One region of the Maritimibacter sp. DP1N21-5 genome, then DNA from elsewhere that is predicted to be linked to it. Evidence: riboswitches for the same ligand, from Rfam matches in the RefSeq annotation. Region 1 holds a riboswitch; the other holds the start of a gene.

Region 1 (7,779 bases):
CCGTTCAAGGGAATGATTCCCTCCTCCAACCCCGGCACAATGCCGTTCCAAGCTTGCGTGAAACTTGCGCATCGTGACAAATGCGTGACCATGCGTATTGCAGTCATAGAAGATAACGAGGCGCTGGCCCACGGAATCGCTTTCCGTCTGCGCGACAGGGGCCATTCGGTTGACCTGCTTCACGACGGCGCCGAAGCCGATGCCTTTCTCCGACGGGAAGGCGCCGATCTGATCGTGCTCGATCTCAACCTTCCGCAGATGGACGGGCTGGCGGTACTGCGTGCGATGCGGCGGCGTGGCGACGGGACGCCCGTGATCCTGCTGACCGCGCGCTCCGAAACGGCGGAACGCGTCGCGGGCCTGGATGCGGGTGCCGACGATTACCTGACCAAGCCCTTCGATATGGACGAACTGGAAGCGCGACTGCGCGCGATGGCCCGCCGCAAGAACCTCGAATTTTCCGAACGGGACATGCTGGGTCCTTTGGTCTTTGACCGCACCGGGCGGCAGCTTCTTCTCGACGAACAGCCCTTTGACATTCCGCGGAAGGAAATCGCCACGCTCGAATGCCTTCTGGAACGTCGCGGGCGGCTGGTGTCAAAAGGCCAACTCATGAATCACGTCTACGGGATCGGATCGGACGCCGAGGAAAGCGCGATCGAGCCGCATATCTCCCGCCTGCGAAAGCGACTGGAGCCATATGGCATTAGGATCAAGACAGCGCGCGGTCTGGGATACATGCTGGAAGTAGAGAATGGCTAGAACCCGCAGGCCGGTCAGGCACCGGCCGATGTCGCTGCGCCTGCGGCTGTTTCTGGTCATCCTTCCGCCTCTGCTGGTGGTGTCGGTCCTGTTGGGCCTGTGGCGGTTCGAGGCCGCAAAGCGCACGTCCGAAGACCTTTTCGATCGTAGCCTGCTGGCGGCAGCACTGGCCATTTCCCGCGATGTGGCAATCTCGGGCGGCGATGCGCTGTCCCCCAGCACGCGCAATTTCATCTCGGACGCGGGCGGCGGCGAGGTTTTTTATCATGTGACCGGGCCGGGGGGCTACTATGTCACCGGATATGCCTATCCGCCGCGGCCCGACCAGCACATGCCGCAATCCGAACCCGGCTACTACATTGCCAACTATCGCGGTGAAGACATGCGGGTGCTGCGTATGACCGAGGCAAGCACGATCGACAATCTCTCCGGCGAAACGGTCGTGACTGTCTGGCAGCGGGTGAGCGACCGTCAGGCGTTCGCCCAGGAATTGGCTCTGCGCGCAATAACCGTCATGGCAGGCCTGATGGTCGCCTTGGCCCTCGTGGTTTGGTTCGGGGTGCAGGTCGGGCTTCGCCCGCTCAACGACCTGCAGGAAGCGATCCAGAAAAGATCGCCCGACGATCTCGGTCGGATTCGCAGACCCGTGCCAACCGAGGTCGCCGGGGTGGTCTCGACGCTGAACCGCCTCTTCGGGCAGGTCCGCGACAGTATCGAGGCACATCAAGCCTTCATTTCCGATGCCGCTCATCAGCTGCGCAACCCGACCGCAGCGCTGCTGGCACTCGCGGAAACCCTGCCGGATGTCCGCGACGACACCGAACGCTCCGTCCGTCAGGCCGAGCTGATCTCGGCCGCCCGCGCCGCGGCCCGGCTGACAAGCCAGTTGCTCCAGCTTGAACGTCTGCGCTACGGCTACGGCGGATCGGTGACGCGGTTTGACCTGAACACAATCGTCGAAGAAGTCTGCCGTGGCATCGCCCCCTCCGTCCTGTCCCGCGATCTGAGATTTTCACTTGACCCGGCCGACGAGCGTCTCGAGATCGAGGGCGATCCCGTCCTGATCGGCGAGGCGCTGACCAATCTTGTGGAGAACGCCCTCAAACACGGTGGTCCCACGATGGGGAGAATCTCAGTCAGCACCGCCCGAGACGGCGACACCATCGTCGTCACCGTCGAAGACGATGGCATCGGAATTCCGCCGGAAGAGGAAGAAACAGCGTTCCGCCGGTTTTCCCAGCTGCGTCACGGCGAAGGAACGGGTCTGGGGCTGGCAATCGTCGAACAGGTGATCCGCAAGAACAATGGCAAGGTACGCTTGGAGAACGTCGATCGTGGAACGCGCTTTCGGCTCGAGTTGCCGGCGGCAACCAAGCCGGCGTAGCCGCGCTGTCCGGCGATATGTTCTGCGCCGCGTGCAAGGCAAAGCCCATCTGTCTCGAGTGTCGTGCTCGAAGATACTTGCACCATGGCTGGTCATGGATCGATACCCACGGGCTACAAGAGCATCTAGGCACTTCATACGATCTGGCTGATTGAACACTTATCTGGTCGGATCCGGGGATTTGCTCGTGCCGCATTGCCCTTGGTAGCCTTGAGAAAAGATCCGGAGTCTGGCGAAGGCTTCGATGGTTTCACGTCTCATCGGTGCGGTCACAGACTGGATGTTACCGAGTTTCACGCCGAAAGGCGCTCTCGTGGCTTCCTTCTCCGCAATGCTTGGAAACTTGCCCCCGCTTTCGGCAAGGGCCAACTGATCCGGACCCGTGCAGTCGCACCGTCCCACCTGCGCCGCGACGTTTTCATGACGAGCCTTGCCGGCACCCGACGCCGGGCCCCCTCGCGTTTCACCGTTCGGGTGTCGCGGGACCACGGCGCCGCGTCCGCCTCTTGCCCCATCGACAATGCATCGCACTGTCAGGTGCAGCGCGTCGCAAGCCAGACCTGATTGCCTGAAAAAGCCTGCAAGACCGGTCGGCGAAGCGAACCCTTGCGGGCCGCGAGGCGCAAAATGGTCGTTCCTTGACCCTGCGGCCATTCCTTCCTACACAGTAGGCAGATCTGTTGGGGTGCCCCTCGGGGCTGAGACGCTTTCACGCGAACCCATTGAACCTGAACCGGTTAGGACCGGCGTAGGAAACAGTCATCGTGACCGTCCGAAGACCCATGGTCACCCTTGATGTCCTGTCGCGCCCTGACCCTGACAAGCGGATGGACGGACGTGACAGCCACAGTTCTCACCATTGCCGGGTCCGACAGCGGCGGCGGCGCCGGGATCCAGGCGGACCTGAAGACCTTTTCGGCCCTGGGTGTCTACGGTGCCAGCGTCATTACAGCGATCACCGCGCAGAACACCCGAGCGGTGCGCGCCGTGCACCCGGTCCCGCTCGAGGTGATCGAAGCGCAGGTCGCGACAGTGCTGGAGGACATCGAGGTTCACGCGATCAAGGTCGGGATGCTGGGCACACCCGACCTGGTGGAATGCGTGGCCGGGGCCATCTCGGGATTTCCCGGGGCCGTGGTGCTGGACCCGGTGATGGTGGCCAAATCCGGCGATGCGCTCCTGCCAGATACCGCGGTGTTGGCGCTCTGCCGCCACATGCTGCCGCGCGCCACGGTCCTGACCCCCAACCTACCGGAAGCCGCCCGCCTGTTGAACGCAGTCCACGCCGACACGGACGAAGACATGCAGGAGCAGGGGCGGCGGTTGTTGGCGATGGGCGCGGGGGCGGTGCTGATGAAGGGCGGCCACCGCAGGGGCGAGACCTGCACCGACTGGCTGGTCACCGCAGCGGGCACGAAAGCCTTCAAGGCCGACCGCATCGCCACCCAGAACACCCACGGCACCGGTTGCACCCTGTCCTCGGCCATTGCCGCCGGGCTGGCACGGGGCCTGCCCCTGTCACAGGCAGTCGGGCGCGCGCACGTCTGGCTCCAGGGCGCGATCCGCGCGGCGGAGGGGCTGCAAATCGGCGGGGGCCACGGCCCGGTGCATCACTTCCATGAGGTCTGGTCATGAGGGTCACGATCCGGGGCAGCGGCGTCGCCGGGCTATGCGTTGCGGCGGAACTCGCAGGGCGCGGCCACAGCATCACGGTGACGGACCCCGCCGGCGGACCCGGCGCACAGTCCTGTTCGTGGTGGGCCGGTGGCATGCTGGCACCGGATTGCGAAGGGTTCTCGGCCGAGGAACCGGTGTTCCGGCTGGGTCGCGCCGCCGCCGACTGGTGGCAGGCACAGGGGGCCGAAGTGCATCGCGAGGGCACGCTGGTCGTGACCCTTGGACGCGATCGGCGCGAACTCGATATCTTCGCCCGCCGCACCGCGAACCACCGCTGGCTGGACCGCGAGGGCATCGCCAGTGCGGAACCGCAGCTCGCCGGACGTTTCGACCGCGCCCTGCTGATGACCAAAGAGGCGCACCTGGACCCGCGCGCCGCGCTGCTTTCTTTGCGCGACCGGCTGGCCGCGCGAGGCGTCCGCTTCACGACCGAAGCCACGCCGGCCGATCGCGTAGTCGATTGCACCGGGCTGGCCGCCTCCGAAGCGCTTTCCGACCTCCGGGGCGTGAAAGGGGAAATGGTCGTGCTGCGCGCGCCCGGCGTCCACCTCAAGCGGCCGGTGCGTCTGCTGCACCCGCGGTTTCCGCTTTATGTCGTGCCGCGCGGCGACGGGGTTTTCATGCTGGGCGCGACCCAGATCGAAAGCGCCGAACGGGGCCGCGCCACGGTGCGCTCGGTCATGGAGTTGCTGTCGGCGGCCTACGCGCTCGACCCCGCATTCGCAGAGGCGGAGCTGGCCGAGATCGGCGCCGACGCGCGCCCCGCATTTCCCGATCACCTGCCGCGCCTCACCGAGGCAGGCGGCGTTCTTTATGTAAACGGCCTGTTCCGGCACGGTTTCCTGCTCGCCCCCGCGATGGCGCGGATGGCGGCGGCGGTGCTGGACGGCCAGGAAAAACCGGAGCTTTGGCATGATCATCGCGCTTAACGGCGAACCCCGCACCATAACGGGCCCTACCTTGGCCGACCTTCTGGAAGAGACCGGCCAAAGCAGGGCCAAGGTTGCCACCGCGGTGAACGAGGTCTTCGTGCCCGCAACGCTGCGCGCCGAAACCTATCTCAATCCGCAAGACAGGGTCGAGATCGTCGCCCCAAGGCAGGGCGGCTGAGATGCCGACCTTTTATGGAACCGAGATCGCCTCGCGCCTGATGCTGGGCACCGCGCAATACCCCTCCCCCGCCGTGCTGGAAGAGGCCTTCCGCCGATCCGGCGCGGGGATCGCCACTGTTTCGGTCCGGCGCGAGGCGGGGGATGGCGGACAGGGCCAGAGGTTTTGGTCGCTTGTCGAGCAATTGGGCGTGGCCCTGCTGCCCAACACTGCCGGCTGCCATTCCGTGCGCGAGGCGGTGACCACGGCGCAGATGGCCCGCGAGCTCTTTGGCACCAACTGGATCAAGCTGGAGGTGATCGGCCATGCCGACACGCTCCAGCCGGATCCCTTCGGGCTGGTGGAAGCCGCGCGCCTGCTGACCGACGACGGCTTCGAGGTCTTCCCTTACTGCACCGAGGATCTCGTGCTCTGCGACCGGCTGCTGGGCGCTGGCTGTCAGGTTCTGATGCCATGGGGCGCACCGATCGGCACCGGGCTTGGTCTGAACAACGTCTATGGGCTGCGTTCGCTTCGGGCGCATTTCCCCGAGGTGCCTCTCGTGATCGACGCGGGCCTCGGCCTGCCCAGCCAGGCGGCCCATGCGATGGAACTGGGCTTCGACGCCGTGCTTCTGAACACCGCCGTCGCCAGGGCGGGCGACCCGGCGGGCATGGCCGAGGCCTTTGCCGGAGCCGTCGCCGCCGGCGCGCTCGCGAACCGGTCCGACCCGATGCCGCCGCGCGACATGGCGGCCCCCTCGACCCCGGTTCTGGGAAAGGCGTTCCTGGAATGAGCTTGCCGCGTTTCTATCCGATCTTCGACGACGTGCGGTGGCTGCGCCGGATGCTGCCACTGGGGGTGACGTTCGTGCAACTGCGGATCAAGGATCTGCCCGAAGACGCGCTGCGCGCCCAGATCGCAGAAGCGCGTGACCTCTGCCGTGATCATGGCGCGCATCTGGTGGTCAACGACCACTGGCAACTGGCGATCGAACTGGGCTGCGACTGGCTGCATCTGGGGCAAGAGGATCTGGACATCGCCGACCTGGAGGCAATCCGGGCGGCGGGCCTGCGGCTGGGGATATCGACCCATGACGACAGGGAACTGGCCCGGGCGCTGGCGCTGCACCCCGATTACATCGCCCTTGGGCCGGTCTATCCGACCATCCTTAAGACGATGAAATGGCACCGGCAGGGGGTGGAAAAACTGTCCGAGTGGAAGGCCCGGATTGGTGCCATCCCCCTGGTCGCCATCGGCGGCATGTCGGTGGACCGCGCGCCGGGGGCCTTTGCTGCCGGGGCAGACGTGGTGTCCGCCGTGACCGACATAACCCTGAACGACGACCCGGAGGCGCGGGTGCGGCAGTGGCTGGAGGTCACGGCATGAGCCGTTACGCCCGCCAGATCGCGGTGCCGGACTTCGGCCTTTCGGGACAGGCGGCGCTGCGCGATGCCCGCGTGCTGGTGATCGGCGCGGGCGGTCTGGCCGCGCCGGTGCTGCAATACCTCGTGGGCGCGGGCGTGGGTGCTGTCCGGCTGATGGACCCGGACCGGGTTTCCCTGTCGAACCTGCATCGTCAGACTCTTTTCCGCGAGACCGACACCGGCATGCCGAAAGTCGCCGCCGCCGCGCGCCACATGGCGGCGCTCAACCCGGAAACGCGGGTGGAACCCATCGAAGAGCGCTTCGACCCCGCCACTGCGGCGCGGTCCTGCGCGGGTGTGACGCTGGTGCTCGATTGCGCCGACAGCTTCGCCGCCAGCTATACCGCCAGCGACACCTGTCACGAGATGGGCCTGCCCCTCATCTCGGCCTCGGTCGTGGGGATGGCGGGTTACGCGGGCGGCTTCTGCGGCCCGGCTCCTTCGCTCCGCGCCGTCTTTCCCGACTTGCCCGAGCGGCTGGGAAGCTGCGACGCGGACGGCGTTCTTGGCCCCTCGGTGGGCGTCATCGGCGCGTTGCAAGCGCAGATGTCCATCGCCGTGCTGACCGGTGCCACCCCCTCACCGCTAGGCCGGATCGTAACCTATGACGCGGCCACGATGCGCTTCGGTGGCTTCCGCTTCGACGGCGCACCAGAGCCGGAGCGCGGCGCCCGTTTCATTACGCTGGCCGAGCTGACAGACGCCGATTTCGTCGTCGACCTGCGCAGTGCCGGTGAACCGGGCCCTGCCCTGTCCGGCGCCGCGCGACACGAGGTCGCCGCGTTCGGGCCGCAGGGCCCCCGTCCCGCCCCCGGTCAGCGCGCCGTTTTCGCCTGTCGCTCGGGCCTGCGCGCCTGGCAAGCGGCGGAACGGCTGCGGACCTATTGGCCGGGCGACATCCTGCTCCTCGCGCTCGGCGATACGGACACCCCAAGAAAGGAGACCCCGGAATGAAGAAACTGCTCTTGTCGGCTCTGATCCTGGCCGCCCCTCCTGCCTTCGCGCAGGACCAGATGACACTGATGCTGGATTGGTTCGTGAACCCCGATCACGGCCCGATCATCGTGGCGCAGGAAAAGGGGTTCTTCGCCGATCAGGGACTGGAGGTCGAGATCATCGCCCCGGCCGATCCTTCGGACCCGCCCAAGATGGTCGCCGCCGGTCAGGCCGACCTTGCCATCTCGTATCAGCCGCAACTCCATCTGCACGTGGCCGAAGGCCTGCCGTTGATCCGGGTGGGCACGCTGGTCGCCACGCCGCTCAACTGTCTTCTTGTGCTGGCCGACGGTCCGGTGCGGCAGGTCGCGGACCTGAAGGGCGGCAAGGTGGGGTTCTCGGTCGCCGGCGTGGAGGAGGCGCTCCTGGGCACCGTCCTCGACACCCATGGTTTGACGCTGGACGACGTCGAGCTGGTCAACGTGAACTGGTCGCTCTCGCCTT
Region 2 (7,779 bases), on a different contig from region 1:
GATGATGACCGTGTCCATAAGGACGAAACCCGGTCCCGCCGCGTCCCACCGGCGCAGGCTCCGATCAAGCCCCGCGCCAAAGCCCGTGGGCAGGGCGACCCGGAAGGCGATCAGGGCGACGGCGAGCCCGAGCGCGAACTGGACCAGTGCCAGAAGCGCGGCCTTGCCGAGGTCGAACTCGAGGTTGAAGGCCTGATAAATGGCAAGCTCGATTGTTGTCGCCTTCGGCCCGCCGCCCAGCGCCAGCGCGACGGCAAAGCTCGTGAGGCACAGAAGGAAGATGACGAGGAAGGTGCCGGGCAACACCTCGCGCAGCATGGGACGTTCCAGCCAGCGCGTCACATCGCGCGCGCGGAACCCCAGCGAGGCGGCCAGGCGAAACCGTTCGGCGGGAATGGCGAGCCAGCCTTGCAGGACAAGACGGGTGGCCAGTGGCAGGTTGAAGAAGACATGCGCCAGAACGACGCCATGAAAGCCATAGATCGAAATCGGCTCCAGCCCGACAAAACCCAGAACATCCGACACGATGCCAGAGCGTCCGAAGACCGAGATGAGGCCGAAGACCGCGACGATCGTCGGCAGGATGAAAGGCGCGCCCAGGAGCATAATGAGCAGCCCCCGCCCGGGAAACCGACGCCGCGCGATGGCGCGGCCCAGAGGAATCGCGAGGAGGATCGATAGCGTCGCGGACAGCGTGGCCTGCACGAGCGAGAAGCGCAGGGCGGCCCAGTCGGCGGGGCCGAAACCCGACAGCGCCTCGGCCCGGATCAGAACCGCGGCAAGCGTGCCCAGTGTGAAGAGAAGGACGACGGCCAGCGCGAGGCTGCCCGTCGCCGTGGTGCGTGTCATGATTCTATTGAGACAGCGCCGCGCGCCATTCTTCGAGCGCCACGTCTCGGATGTCCCGCGCCTCGGTCCCGAAGTAGATCAGGGCCTTTTCTGGCACGACACTCTCGAATCCCTCGGGCAGACCCTCCTGCGGCGTATGAGCCGGATACATCCAGTTGGTCTCTGGGATCGCAGACTGGAACCCGTCGGTCAGCATGAAGTCGAGGAACTGGTCGGCCAGCTCGGGCTCGTCGGTTGTCGCGATTTTGCCCGCGACTTCGATCTGCATGTAATTGCCTTCTTCAAAGGCGATGGCCGCCTTGGTGTCGTCGTCTTCGGCCAACAGGTGATAGGCGGGCGAGGTGGTGTAGGACAGAACCATGTCGGCCTCCCCTTCAAGGAACATCCCATAGGCCTCGGACCAGCCCTTGGTGACGGTCACGATATTGTCGGACAGGCGTTCCCAGTAGGCGCCGGCTTCTTCGCCATAGACCGCCTTGACCCAAAGCAGCAGGCCAAGCCCGGGCGTGGAGGAGCGCGGATCCTGAATCACGATCGTCAGGTCGCTGTCGGCGAGCTCCTCGAAATTCGCGGGGGGATTTTCGACCTTGGTCTTGTCGTAGACGAAGGCGAAGTAGCCCCAGTCGAAGGGCAGGAACATGTCGTTTTCCCACGCCACGGGCATGGACAGATCCGGGCTGTCGACACCGTGAAGCGCGAACATGGCCGTGTCGCGGGCCACCGCGGTCAGGTTCTCGTCGATGCCGAGCACGATGTCGGCCTCCGTCCGGTCGCCTTCGAGCTGGAGCCGCGAAATCAGTTCGGCCCCGTCGCCAACGGCGACAAGCTCGAGCGTGCAGTCGCATTGCGACTCGAAGTTCTCCTTGATGATCGGCCCCGGTCCCCATTCGGAAACGAAGCTGTCATAGGTATAGACGGTCAGCGTGTCTTGAGCGCTGGCCATGCCTGCAGGCATGGCGGCAAGAGCAGCAAGACCCGCGGCGATGATGGCTGTTTTCATGTCATCCTCCATTGCGACGGGCGAAAGTCGGGTAGGAAGACGTGGTCGTCGGCCCTTACCTTCCCTCCGCCGGTATGAGCCGGTTCAGGTTCAACGGGTTCGCTTGCGCATCTCAGCGAGCTCTTCAGCTCACACCCCGAGGTGCTGCAGAGACTATGCAAAGACGTGCACCGCTTCAAGGGCGGGCGCATACGTCGGCTACTGACGGACGGACAGAGGGGCCTGTGACGGGCGCGCTGCGCGGGACGATGCCCAGACAGAGGCCAGGATCACGATGGCGCCCACGATCTGGACCGGCGTCAGTGCCTCGGACAGAACCACCCAGCCGATGAGGATGGCCGAGAGAGGCGACAGGAACCCAAGTCCCGTCACGCCCGCCGGGTCCAGTCGGGCGATCCCCCGGAACCACAGGAAATAGGCCAGGGCGCCGCCCACGACCCCAAGCCAGAGATAGCCCGCGAGATTGGACATCGTCAGCGCGGGGAGGGCCGGTTCCATGATGAGCGTGGCCGGGAGCAGGAAGATACCCCCAGCGGTCAATTGCCATGCCGTGAAGGTGAGGGGGGAGACCGGCGGTTGCCACCGCCGCGCCAGCACGACCCCCGCTCCCATGGACAGGGCGCCCAGAAGTGCGGCCGCAACCCCGACGGGATCAAGCTGCGCATCGGGACCAAGGACCAGCATCCCGACGCCGACGAGCCCGGCGATGGCCGCCGCGACCGAGGCCGGGCGCAGGACCGTGCCCAGCGCAAGGCGGGCGAAGACGAGAACAATAAGCGGCTGGATCGCACCCACGGTCGCCGCGACGCCGCCGGGCAGGCGGTAGGCGGCGATGAAGAGCGCCACGAAGAAAAGGGAGAAGTTGAGCACGCCGAGCACCGCAATCCGCCCGAGCCAGTCGCGTGGTGGCAGGTTGCGCGTCACGACGAGCAGGATCAGCCCGGCCGGCAGCGACCGCAAGAGCGCGGCGTGCATCGGGTATCCCTCGGGCAGGAACTGCGTCGTGGTGATATAGGTCGTGCCCCAGATGATCGGGGTCAATGCGGTGATCAGGGTATCGGTGAGACGGGACATGGGCACTCTGCTTGGACCTTCACGCTACGCCGTCATCCCCGCGCGTCAAGAACTGCCTGATTGCGCGTTGAGAATTCCGCGCGCGGCGTATATCGAAACGCGAAAGGAGCCGGGCCATGATGAACACATTTGGACATATCTTCCGCGTGACGACCTGGGGCGAAAGCCACGGACCCGCGCTTGGCGCGACGGTGGACGGTGTGCCGCCCGGCGTGGCCATCGACGAGGGCATGATCCAGCACTGGCTCGATCGCCGCAAACCCGGTCAGAACAAGTTCACGACCCAGCGGCGCGAGGCAGACGAGGTCCGCATCCTTTCGGGCGTCTACGAGGGCCAGACCACCGGAACTCCGGTGCAGCTCATGATCGAGAACACCGATCAGCGCTCGAAAGATTATTCCGAGATCGCCGAGAAATTTCGTCCCGGTCATGCCGACATCACTTACTGGCTCAAATACGGCATCCGCGATCCGCGCGGGGGTGGGCGGTCGTCTGCACGCGAAACGGCGGCGCGAGTGGCGGCCGGCGGGCTAGCCCGCGAGGCGATCAAGGCCATCGCGCCGGGGATCGAGATCCGGGGCTACATGACGCGGATGGGCGTGCACGGGATCGAACGGGCGGACATCGACTGGGAGCAGATCGAACGGAACCCGTTCTGGACGCCTGACGCGCGGGCGGCTGCGACCTGGGAAGGCTACCTCAACGACCTGCGCAAGTCGGGGTCTTCCGTCGGCGCCGAGATCGAGGTCGTCGTGCGCGGCGCGCCCGCAGGTCTTGGTGCGCCGATCTATGCCAAGCTCGACACCGACCTTGCGGCCGCGATGATGTCGATCAACGCGGTCAAGGGCGTTGAAATCGGCGAGGGCATGAATGCGGCACGGTTGACCGGAGAAGAGAACGCGGACGAGATTTCGATGGGGCCGGACGGGCCCGAGTTCAGCTCGAACCACGCCGGCGGCATCCTTGGCGGGATCTCGACCGGGCAGGACATCGTGGTGCGGTTTTCCGTGAAACCGACGTCGTCGATCCTCACTCCGCGCAAGACGATCACCAAGTCGGGCGAACCCGCCGAGATCGTCACGAAGGGTCGCCACGACCCCTGTGTCGGCATCCGCGCCGTCCCGGTGGCCGAGGCGATGGCGGCCTGCGTGATCCTTGACCACCTGCTTCTGCACCGGGCGCAGGTGGGGAATGGTCCGCGCGGAACGATCGGCTGATGCTCGCCATCCTCGGGATCACTTTCCCGATCTTCGCGGCCATCGCCATCGGCTTTGGGCTGGCGCGCACCGGGTTCCTGACACCACCGCAGACCGGGCTCCTGTCGAAGTTCGTTATCAACGTCGCCTTGCCGCCGCTCATCTTCAATGCGGTGGCGAGCCGTCCCATCGCCGAGGTGTTTTCGCTGCCATTCATGGTGACGATGTTCCTGGGCGGATTGGCGACACTCGCGGTCAGTTTCCTCTGGTTTTCGCGGACGGGTCCGATGCGTCGGGCCGTCGCGCTCATGGGGTCGGTGGTGCCGAACTCCGCCTTCGTCGGCTTTCCGCTCATGACGATCCTGTTTCCCGGCGATGCGGGCGTTATCCTGTCGATGAACTTCCTGATCGAGAACGTCGTGTTCATTCCGTTGCTCCTCGTCGCCATCGAAATGGCGCGTGGGGCCGAAGGTAGCGGCGGTGTGAAGCTGAGGCGGGTGTTCCTCGGCGTGCTCAGGCGCCCGATGATCATCGGGCTGATCCTGGGCGTCGTGTTTTCGACTCTCGGCCTGTCGCTGCCAGAGCCCTTGCACCGCCTGACCACGATGTTCGCAAATTCCGCCTCGGCCCTCGCGCTCGTTGTCATCGGCGCGTCGCTTGCCGGGCTCGCGACCACCGGAAACCGCGCCATGGGTGCTCAGATTGCTGCGATGAAGCTCATCGTGCATCCGCTCATGGTGGCGCTGGTTGCCTGGGCCCTTGTCGCGCTCGGTCTCGGTCTGGACGCGGACGTGCGCGCCGCCGCGATCATATCCGCTGCCGTGCCATCCTTCGCGATCTACACAGTGCTTGTGTCAGGCACCAGGCACGAGGGGCTCGCCTCCCTCGCGCTGCTGATCGGCACGGTGACGTCCTTCGTGACGTTGAACGTCCTTCTTGCCGTTTTGCTTTAGGACGTCGCGCTGCCCAGCGCAGCATCGAAGAGCGCCTTGATCTCGGCCTCGCCGGTGCCCGCTACAATGCGCCCGAGTTCCCGACGGTCCGGCGAAATCGCGACAAGAGTCGAGCGACGCGGGATCTTCAGGTCGGTGGCGATGGGCTGTTTCTTGTAGGTGTCCCAGTCCACGATGATATAGGCGATCTTCTCGACATAGGCCGGGTTCGCCTCCATCAGCTTGGCGATCGTGCGTTTTTGTGACTGGCAAGTGCCGCACCAGGGCGCAAAGAAGTCGAGTACGACCGGCTGGCCCGCGTCGAGCGCCTGTTCCAGCGTGCCCGGGGCATAGTCCATGCGCGCGGCAGTGACGGCGAGCGGGGCGAGTATCGCGGCCCCGACGGTGGTGAGAAAAATACGGCGATTCATGGGTTCCTCCTAGATTGCGACGGACAGGTCGACGAACCAGGCGGGCAGGTGTGACAGCACCCAGCCGTCGATCATGTGGTTGATACGGAACAGGATGGCCAGGCCGACCAATAAAAAGGCGGCGCCCAGGACCGGGCGCGACAGGTTTGCGAAACGGCGGAGGGCGGTCGCGCGCAGCCCATAGCCAATGCCGAGGATCAGGGTCGAAACACCGGCGGCGAAGGCCATCATGATGCTAAAGGCACGACCAAGGCTCTCCCCTTGGGACGCGAGCGCGATGGCACCACCCAGCGTTGGACCGATGCAGGGGCTCCAGACCGCACCCAGAAGCAACCCGGCGGCGAACTGACCCCAGAGCGACGTCCGGTCGACGGCGTCGATGCCGGTATCGGCTCGGGCGGCGAACCCTGCCGTCGCGCCCGCGAAGACCGCGTTGGCGCGCGGCACCAGCAGGACGACCCCGAAGCCGATCATGAGAAGGGCGCCGGTCGTGACCACGGTGTCTTCGGTGAGCCCGATGGCATAGCCGACGGTCGAGATGAGCATCCCGAAGGTGACGAAACTGACCGACATGCCCAGCGCCAGGACGACCGGGCCAAGCCGGTGCGCCTGCAGTGCCGTCGCCAGAACGATCGGCAGGACCGGCAGCACGCAGGGGTTGATGAGCGTCAGAAGCCCCGCCCCATATCCAAGGATCAGTTCCATATTCCCTTGTCGCGCGCGCCGTCCCTCACGTCACCAGACAACCGCGTGAGGTTCTGTTTCACTGTTTACCGCTCGCGGCCCCGCATCTGCTCGAACATATCGCGCAAGAGCGGCACGCGACGCGGGCGAAAGCTTTCCTGCGTCACTGTCAGCGCCTCGATGTTGACCATCTGGAACCGCCGGAAGTCGCGGCGCAGGCAACACCACGCCATGAGCCAGAGCTTGTGTTCGGTGTAGACCACAGCGAGCGGCCAGATCATGCGCCGGGTCTCGTCGCCGTTGCGGTCGCGATAGGTCAGGTCCACGACACATTCGTCCCAGATCGCCCGTCGCAGCACCGCCATATGCGGCGGAGCTTCGTCCCGCGGCTGGAACACGTAAGACAGGGATGCCACATGCCGCGCTTCCGCTGCCTTGCGCTCGGGCAGGGACGCCACGACCTTGGCCAACGCCCGTTCGGCGGCGTCGATCAACTCTGCATCGCCCTGCCATTGCAGCCAGGACAGACCCAGAACCAAAGCCTCGATCTCGATCCGGTCGAACATCTGCGGCGGCACCGCGCTGTCTTCGGTAAGTGTGAAGCCGAACCCCGCCTCCCCGTCGATGATGGCGCCCGAGGCGCGCAGCGTGTCGATATCGCGGTAGATCGTGCGCTCCGACACCTCCATCTCGGCGGCGAGCCGCGCGGCGGTGACGGGCGACGGCAAGCGCCGAAGTGTGTCGAGCAGACGAAACAAGCGGTCGGATCGGGCCAGAGGAACCTCCTGACGGAAATTGTCAGCACGTCCGGACGATAACGGTGTCAGACGAAATCGCAATCAAGGGAATACGCCATGTTCACCCTCTACCACTCCTACTGGTCCCGCGCGACGCGCATGCTGGCCTTCCTCCACGAAGCCGACCTGCGTGATCGGGTCGACCTCGTCCATGTCGACATCTCGCGCAATGACGGGTCCGGCGGCCCTGATGCCCGCAATCCCCATCCGGATCACAAAGTGCCCGCGCTCGATCATGACGGCACCATCATTACCGAAACCGCCGCGATCATGCTCTATCTCGCCGACCTCTTTCCCGAGTCCGGCCTTGCCCCCCGCATCAGCGACAAGGCGCGGGGGCCCTTCCTGACGTGGCTCAACTGGTATTCCGCCCAGATGGAGCCGGCCTATGTCGTCATGGTCTCGGGGGTCGACCATCCGGTGTTTCACACGACCTTCCGGGGCGTCGCCGATGTCGAACGCCGCCTGATCGAGGCCTTTGCCGATGGACGTCCCTTCCTGTTGGGGGATCGCTTCACCGCGGCGGACCTGTTGATCCAATCGCCTTACAAATGGTTCGCGGATGCCGTGCCGGACGACGCGAACGTCAAGGCCTGGGTCGAACGGATCAATGCACGCCCGTCTTATGGCTGGGCCGCGGAAATCGACGCGAAATACGCGCCCCAGGCGGCCTGAGCGGAAAGACCGGCGGTCACCGTGGAAACGGTGTCCGACCGGTCAGGAGGCGACCTGGTCGGCGGTGACGGGCTTCATAGGTTTCTGCTTGGCGAGCTGCACGGCCAGAATCCCCGCCGTGACGATGGCGACCCCCAGCAC

The links. A riboswitch is a leader RNA that binds a small molecule or an ion and turns the genes downstream of it on or off. The one in region 1 is predicted to bind thiamine pyrophosphate.
Region 2: it holds a riboswitch for thiamine pyrophosphate, as region 1 does, so the genes downstream of both, thiB (thiamine ABC transporter substrate binding subunit) here and thiD (bifunctional hydroxymethylpyrimidine kinase/phosphomethylpyrimidine kinase) in region 1, are expected to answer to the same signal.

Annotation. Positions count from the first base shown of each region.
Region 1 covers NZ_JAHUZF010000001.1:65,340-73,118, reverse strand. The annotation lists gene KJP29_RS00335 (response regulator transcription factor) at 91-762, shown strand; gene KJP29_RS00330 (sensor histidine kinase) at 755-2,146, shown strand; TPP riboswitch at 2,818-2,918, shown strand; gene thiD (bifunctional hydroxymethylpyrimidine kinase/phosphomethylpyrimidine kinase) at 2,984-3,781, shown strand; gene KJP29_RS00320 (FAD-dependent oxidoreductase) at 3,778-4,752, shown strand; gene thiS (sulfur carrier protein ThiS) at 4,736-4,933, shown strand; gene KJP29_RS00310 (thiazole synthase) at 4,935-5,708, shown strand; gene KJP29_RS00305 (thiamine phosphate synthase) at 5,705-6,301, shown strand; gene KJP29_RS00300 (HesA/MoeB/ThiF family protein) at 6,298-7,293, shown strand; gene KJP29_RS00295 (ABC transporter substrate-binding protein) at 7,290-7,779, shown strand, end outside.
Region 2 covers NZ_JAHUZF010000007.1:38,834-46,612, reverse strand. The annotation lists gene KJP29_RS18200 (thiamine/thiamine pyrophosphate ABC transporter permease ThiP) at 1-849, opposite strand, end outside; gene thiB (thiamine ABC transporter substrate binding subunit) at 854-1,849, opposite strand; TPP riboswitch at 1,894-1,998, opposite strand; gene KJP29_RS18190 (EamA family transporter) at 2,048-2,923, opposite strand; gene aroC (chorismate synthase) at 3,040-4,140, shown strand; gene KJP29_RS18180 (AEC family transporter) at 4,140-5,072, shown strand; gene KJP29_RS18175 (thioredoxin family protein) at 5,069-5,482, opposite strand; gene KJP29_RS18170 (cytochrome c biogenesis CcdA family protein) at 5,492-6,187, opposite strand; gene KJP29_RS18165 (helix-turn-helix transcriptional regulator) at 6,253-6,924, opposite strand; gene KJP29_RS18160 (glutathione S-transferase family protein) at 7,021-7,638, shown strand; gene KJP29_RS18155 (DMT family transporter) at 7,681-7,779, opposite strand, start outside.